2 regions of the Shewanella sp. TB7-MNA-CIBAN-0143 genome follow, and region 2 is predicted to be linked to the other one. Evidence: predicted binding sites of a transcription regulator. Region 2 holds the regulator's gene; the other holds the start of a gene.

Region 1 (3,429 bases), on a different contig from region 2:
TAACACACCCGATACGTCTGACAATAACACCAACGTACCATTAACTAATTTTGCTAAGGCTGTTGCGGCTTGATCTGCGTTGACGTTTAACATTTCGCCTTGGCTAGAAATGGCAATCGAGCTACAAATTGGCATCCAGCCCTGGCTTAAAATAAAGTTTAAGTAGGTCGCGTCTTTTGGCTCAACTTCGCCTACGAGTCCTAAACGCTCATCTTTGATTTTTGCAGTAACAACATTGCCGTCGCCTAAGCTCATGCCTACGCTAACAATGCCAGCTTTAGCTGCAGCTGCTTGTAAAATTTTGTTTGAGGTACCTGCTAGCGCGCCAACAATAATAGGAATTTGATCTTCTGGCGTAACACGTAAACCGTCTAATTTAACCGTTTCTTTGCCATTAGCGGTTAATTGCTCATCAACCAAACAACCACCGCCATGGACTAATATGACTTGTTGACCCGCAGCAAGCATTTCGGCTGCTGCCGCCATTAAACGCGCCATGCCCATTTCGCATTGAAGCAACGCACCACCGACTTTTAAAACTAATACTGATTTTGTAGCCATTATTTTTATTCCTTCACTAATGCGAGTTAATTACACACCGAAATGGATTTTAATGCACTGTAGACCTTGGCTAGCAGCACCTTTCATTAAATTGTCTATCGCACTGGCGACCACTAAATAACCGCTGTTGGCATCATATTTCCAACCTAAATGACAATTGGGGGTGTTAACCACATCATCAACTTTAGGGAATTGATTGTGCTTTACTGTCACTATTGGCGCGTTGTCGTACACGCTATACGCTTTAGCGACATCGGCTTCTGTAGTGCCTGGTTTTAGTTGCACGGTAATGGTTGCCAAAATACCACGCTTAAAGTTGCCTAAATGCGGCGTAAAAATAACTTCCTGACCTAAATGTGTCGCAATCTCAGGCTGATGTCTGTGACCCAATACACCGTATGGCGTAAGGCTAACTTCGCAGAAACTGGTATGTAACTGTGCTTTACGACCTGCACCTGTTACACCACTCACGGCATTAATTACTGGATACATTTCAGTTAAGAATGGTTTAAGCGGTTTTAGTGCAGTAAGTGATGCCGTAGGATAACAACCTGGTACAGCAATCATTCTTGTTTGTTTAATTTGTTCGCTGTTCCACTCTGCTAAGCCATACACCGCCTGAGCTAATACATCAGGGTGAGTATGTTCAAAACCGTACCATTTTGGATATTGCGCCACATCGGCAAAACGATATGCACCGCTTAAGTCAAATACCGCTAAACCTTGCTGGTAAAACCATGCGGCAAGCTCTAGGCTAACTGAATGCTCAGTCGCTAAAACCACGGCATCGGCTTCGGCAACAATTTTCTTTTTAGCGTCATCTGATAACGGCGAAAGCGTATAAGCCATGTGACTATATGTAGGGTAAAGGTCGGCTAATTTACGGCATTTATCTAAACTGTTTTCCGACACATACAACCCTTGAACGCTGAAGTTGCTGTCTGCGTTAATTAACGAGGTAATTTGTGCACCGGTATAACCACTGGCGCCAATAATTGCGATGCTTTTCATAAGTTTGTTTTCTTGTTAAATAATGAGAGAAAGTGTCAGCATAGCCTATTTAGACGGGGGCCGCCTAATTTTGGACTATCGTCGCAGGAAGTTCGCGTTGATTATTGATATAGTGGTTTTAGCAGTAAGAAAGCACATGTTTATTTTCATTTCTATCGTTCTATTTATGGTGTCGGTTAATGCTGTTTGCTAGACTATCACACAATATTAATTATGCAATATATGTGAATAATTATTTTACATATTATTTTTTAGGATAACCCATGAGCACACTACCAGATCTAAAAAGTTGTTTTACACAGCTGATTGCAGCACCATCAGTCAGTGCACTCGAAGCAGAACACGATATGAGTAATCATGCAGTTATCAACTTGTTGCAAAATTGGTTCAGTGAGCTGGGTTTTGAATGCGAAACCCCCACGGTAGAAGACTCGCGTAATAAACAGAACTTGATTGCCAGAATCGGCAGCGGCAGTGGTGGGCTTTTACTTGCGGGCCATACAGATACTGTGCCCTTTGACGAAGGCCGTTGGAGCCAAAGTCCATTTGAGATGGTTGAAAAAGACAATCGTTGGTACGGCTTAGGCACTTGCGACATGAAAGGCTTTTTTGCATTAGTACTCGAAGCATTAAAAGACATGCCACTTGATCAATTCAAACGTCCGCTGACTATTTTTGCTAGTGCAGATGAAGAAACCACCATGAGCGGCGCTAAAGCATTTGCCGACTCAAAAGTTATCGCACCTGATTATGCGGTTATTGGTGAACCCACCAGCTTAAAACCTGTCTATATGCATAAGGGGCATTTAGCCCAAGGGATCCGCGTGATTGGTCGAAGTGGTCATTCATCTGATCCTGCTCGCGGCCTTAATGCTATTGAAGTTATGCATAAAGTCATTAGCCAGCTAATGAAGCTAAAGCAGCACTTAAGCGAGAATTATCGCGAAGATGCGTTTACTGTCCCCTACCCAACCATGAACTTTGGCCATATTCATGGCGGTGATGCCGCAAACCGTATTTGTGGTTGTTGTGATTTACACTTAGATATTCGCCCTTTACCGGGAATGGAGTTAGCGGATCTGGAATTAATGGTGTTGAACTACTTATCTGACATCAGTAAAGAGTATCCTGGCAGCATAAGTGTCAGTACTTTGTACCCAGGCGCAGAATCGTTTGCAGGAAAAGCAGATAATCCATGGACCAAACTCGTTGCAGAATTGTCTGGCAACGAAGCAGAAGTGGTCAACTATTCAACTGAAGCACCTTATATCAACAAACTAGGTTGCCAAACTTTAGTACTTGGGCCGGGCAGTATTAACCAGGCCCACCAACCAGATGAATTTATTGGCTTAGAATACTTAACGCCAACGGTAGAATTGATCAAAAAAATGATTTTTCATGCCTGCATTAAGTAAACATCAATAATCGGTGAAAGTTAAATCAAAATGTAACTTTTTTACGAAATAAAATTACAAAATACAGTGCCTGCGTATTGACCGATTTTGATACGCTGGGTATTGTGATGTAAGAGTTATTGGCAAAATCGTTCTTTTTTTCGGGAGTAAGTATGACAGAGCAAACGGCAGATATGTATGCGTCACTTCGATCAAATGTGGGGCATTTAGGCCAGATATTAGGCGAAACAATGCAAAACCATTTAGGCGATGCATTTTTAGAAAAAGTAGAACAAATTCGAATTTTAGCAAAAAAATCTCGCCAGGGTGACGAAGCCTCTCGTGAGCAAATGTTGGCATTATTAACCGCTTTACCAGACGAAGAACTGGTCCCTTTCGCCAAAGCCTTCAACCAATTTTTAAACTTAGCCAATATCGCAGAACAATTTCACACCATTAGCCG
Region 2 (3,429 bases):
TCTTAAATCCAAATAGGGTGAAAAGAGTGCTTCAAAGTTAGTACTCATAATATTCCTCATAAATAACCACTTTATCAACACCCCTTAGTATAACGATCACGTAATATTAGCTGTGGCCAGTAAACAATAATCACGTTGTTCAAAACGAAATTGATCAATCTCTGTCATTGCGGCTTTTTGTTGATGTGCTGCCAACGAACGCGCATTGTCAGCGGCAACATACGTCACCATAAATGGAAAGGTATCTGCCACTTGTTTTTTTAATTCGGTAACCAGCGCCGAAAAAACTCCCTGGCCGCGTTTTGATTCTTGTATCCAAACGGGTCCATATTGGCACGTGTTAGTCGTCGATAAAGCTTGTCCATTTAAATCGGCAAACTTAAGTTTTTGAATAATATGTCGGTACAATGGTTGCGAGGAAAAAAATGACCATTTTGCCGCCATCACATATCCAATGATCACCCCTTGCTCTTCAGCTACGATAAACCAATGTTGATTTATCAACTGGCTCACCTCTGCTTTGGTAAATGAATGAGCATGAAGTTGGCTATTTGAACCTACCAACTCATCATCAACATGGGCTCGTTCTAACTGCACAATAGCAGCAACATCGGTTAATAACGCCTTACGGATAATAAATGACAATGATTATTCCTTTGACCCTGAATTGGGAGATTGTTTCTTAGCCCATTCTATCACTAGCGCAACGGGCAGCGGAGACATAATTAGTGTTCCCACGCCAATGAGTGAAGCAATGACCAACATCCCACTGACTTGTTGACCGATATCACTTTGCCAATATAAGCCGACACCCACCAACAACATGATTAAACCGACGAAATGTAACACTTTAACTAATTTGATCATTTGCGACTCTTTAATACGTTAAATAATGTTCATTAATCCAAAACATTACAATTATTTACGCTCTTATTCACACTCAAGTAGTAGAATAACGGCAATTTTTTGGTATATGGAAATCTCTCAACATGATAAAGCATATTCTCGGCGCCACTGTTATATTTTTAGGCCTTAGTGCTTGTCAAAGCCACACTCAAATTGTCTCAAATGAACAATTAATTGGTACTTGGCATGTAGAAGTCGTCCTCGACACTCCTACCATTAATAATAGCCCAGCAAATTTAGTTTTTGCTCCAAACGGTGAACTGACAGGTAATAATAGCTGTAATCAATTTTTTGGTCGTTACGCCCAACAAGGTCACTTGCTTCAACTTGCACCATCAGGTTCGACTATGAAAGCCTGTATCGATAGTTTAATCACCCAAGAAGCTGAACTGATGCAAGCGATTTCATTGGTAGAACAAGTTGATTTCTCTAAAGGAAAACTCAATCTATTGTCTATAAATGGTGATACGCTATTGGTACTGACAAAACAATCGTTACCCTTATCCTAAAGCCTATGGTTTAAATGAGTCGCCGGATTAGTTATTAGTGTCAGTTTAAAGTTCCATTAAAAAATGAATTTTTATTCAATAAATCTGATTCTTTCTTGACTTAATAAGTCAATCTATTCAAAATGTGCTAGATTTTTGAATAACAACTATAAGATGAATTATCACTATGCCAGCGACAAGAAATCAGGATGAGCTCGTACGCACTTTTAAAGCGATTCTCAAAGAAGAACGTTTTGGAAGCCAAAGCGAGATTGTTAATGCGCTTCAAGCCGAAGGATTCGGTAATATTAATCAATCTAAAGTATCACGTATGCTCAGCAAATTTGGTGCTGTACGCACTCGCAACGCTAAGCAAGAGATGGTGTATTGCCTCCCTGCCGAGCTAGGCGTACCTACTGCGGGTAGCCCAGTTAAAAATTTGGTATTGGATGTCGATCATAACCAAGCCATGATCGTGGTAAGAACTAGCCCTGGTGCTGCGCAATTAATCGCCCGTTTGCTCGATTCAATAGGCAAACCAGAAGGGATATTAGGTACTATTGCCGGTGATGATACTATTTTCATCTGTCCAGCAAGTATTAAAACCATTGATGAGACATTAGAAACGGTTAGATCTTTATTCAACTATAGTGAATAAAAAACCATTTCAATAAAAAAGCAATGCCATGGCATTGCTTTTTTATTACCTAAAACTGGCGTTTACGCATCATCAAATTGAGTTAAAAAATCCAATGATGGCACAAAGAAAGACGACCCAGTCAGCGCTTTAGTAAACAACATCAAATGATCATGATTCCCGTGACCATCACCGTGCACCATACTGCGGAGCATTTGTTCGAAGTGATCCGGTGTACGACATACTGAAATAAACATCAATCCTTGTTCTCTAATCGAACCATATGGCATGCTTTGACGTAAAATTTCTAATGCGTTACCGTGTGGATCTTTTAAGTTAACTCGTTTTGTGTGGCTGGTTAATGGCTTATCTTCTGATTCATACTCAATATCATCAACTTTGGTACGACCAAAAATATCTTCTTGTTTTTTAAGCGGTAAACGATGCCACTTACTTAAGTTATGCATGTATTTTTGAACATGAACATAACTACCAGAGACAAATTCTTGATCTTCATCACCGACAAGTGCAACTTGTTGACGATGGCGTCCTTTAGGGTTTTCAGTACCATCAACAAAACCAGTTAAGTCACGACTGTCCATAAAGCGAAAGCCACGTTCCTCATCGACTAACTCGACCAAATCTTCAAACATTTGGTTAATTTCATTGGCGACAAGATGCAAAATATCATAGCGATCACAACGGATATGAATAAACAGATCATATTCCATTGCAGGTGCATCACGGTTACCTTCACTCATGGCCGGAAAAGGTTTTAATAATGCAGGGCGAGATTCTGGATAAAAGGTATCCCAAAAATTAGCCCCAATACCCACAAAGCCATTAAAAGCACTGTCGGCATATTGATCCGTGAGTTCATAAATATACTGCGCTACATTAGCAATAGATGGGCGTAACTGATCTTCAACACCATCGTTGGCATTAAACATCAAGTACACACTGTGTAAATTCCCTTCTGCGCAAATTCCTAACTGTTCACGAGGCATAACTTGGTTACCCATATTAACTTCATCCATCTTAATACTAAATGTCGGCCTAAACGGTGATAATTTAACGTTTTGATGTTATTCGACGGCGATTAACATCTCTTACCAGTTAAGCTAATCATTAGATTAACTTAATCAAATTTAAATTACTTGAAGTGTACTCACATTTAGCCCGTTTGTAATACATATTGTATTCATATTCGTGCAGATAACAGCTTGATCATTCATTACAATTGTTAACGAACTCACTAGAGTTAAGGGCCAAAAAGTAAGCCCTAAATCAGATATTTAGCCTATGTCATCGTAAAATTAGCCATTATTTTGCAAGCATGAGGTAAGTATCTTATTGCTGGGGTGTTTAAAGCAGCGTTATTACAAGTTAATAACGTAC

What was found. Region 2 encodes ArgR, which controls arginine synthesis, uptake and breakdown. Its sites were predicted from a motif close to ANTGAATANNTATTCANT; they were not measured.
Region 1: a site for ArgR is predicted at 1,796-1,813, ahead of argC (N-acetyl-gamma-glutamyl-phosphate reductase). Genes of this name have one in related genera too.

Annotation. Positions count from the first base shown of each region.
Region 1 is NZ_JBEOPL010000003.1:41,401-44,829, reverse strand. It holds gene argB (acetylglutamate kinase) at 1-561, opposite strand, end outside; gene argC (N-acetyl-gamma-glutamyl-phosphate reductase) at 592-1,572, opposite strand; gene argE (acetylornithine deacetylase) at 1,836-2,987, shown strand; gene ppc (phosphoenolpyruvate carboxylase) at 3,140-3,429, shown strand, end outside.
Region 2 is NZ_JBEOPL010000013.1:110,881-114,309, reverse strand. It holds gene AAEY97_RS12285 (hypothetical protein) at 1-48, opposite strand, end outside; gene AAEY97_RS12280 (GNAT family N-acetyltransferase) at 97-645, opposite strand; gene AAEY97_RS12275 (hypothetical protein) at 649-867, opposite strand; gene AAEY97_RS12270 (META domain-containing protein) at 990-1,415, shown strand; gene argR (transcriptional regulator ArgR) at 1,582-2,052, shown strand; gene AAEY97_RS12260 (Dyp-type peroxidase) at 2,115-3,053, opposite strand.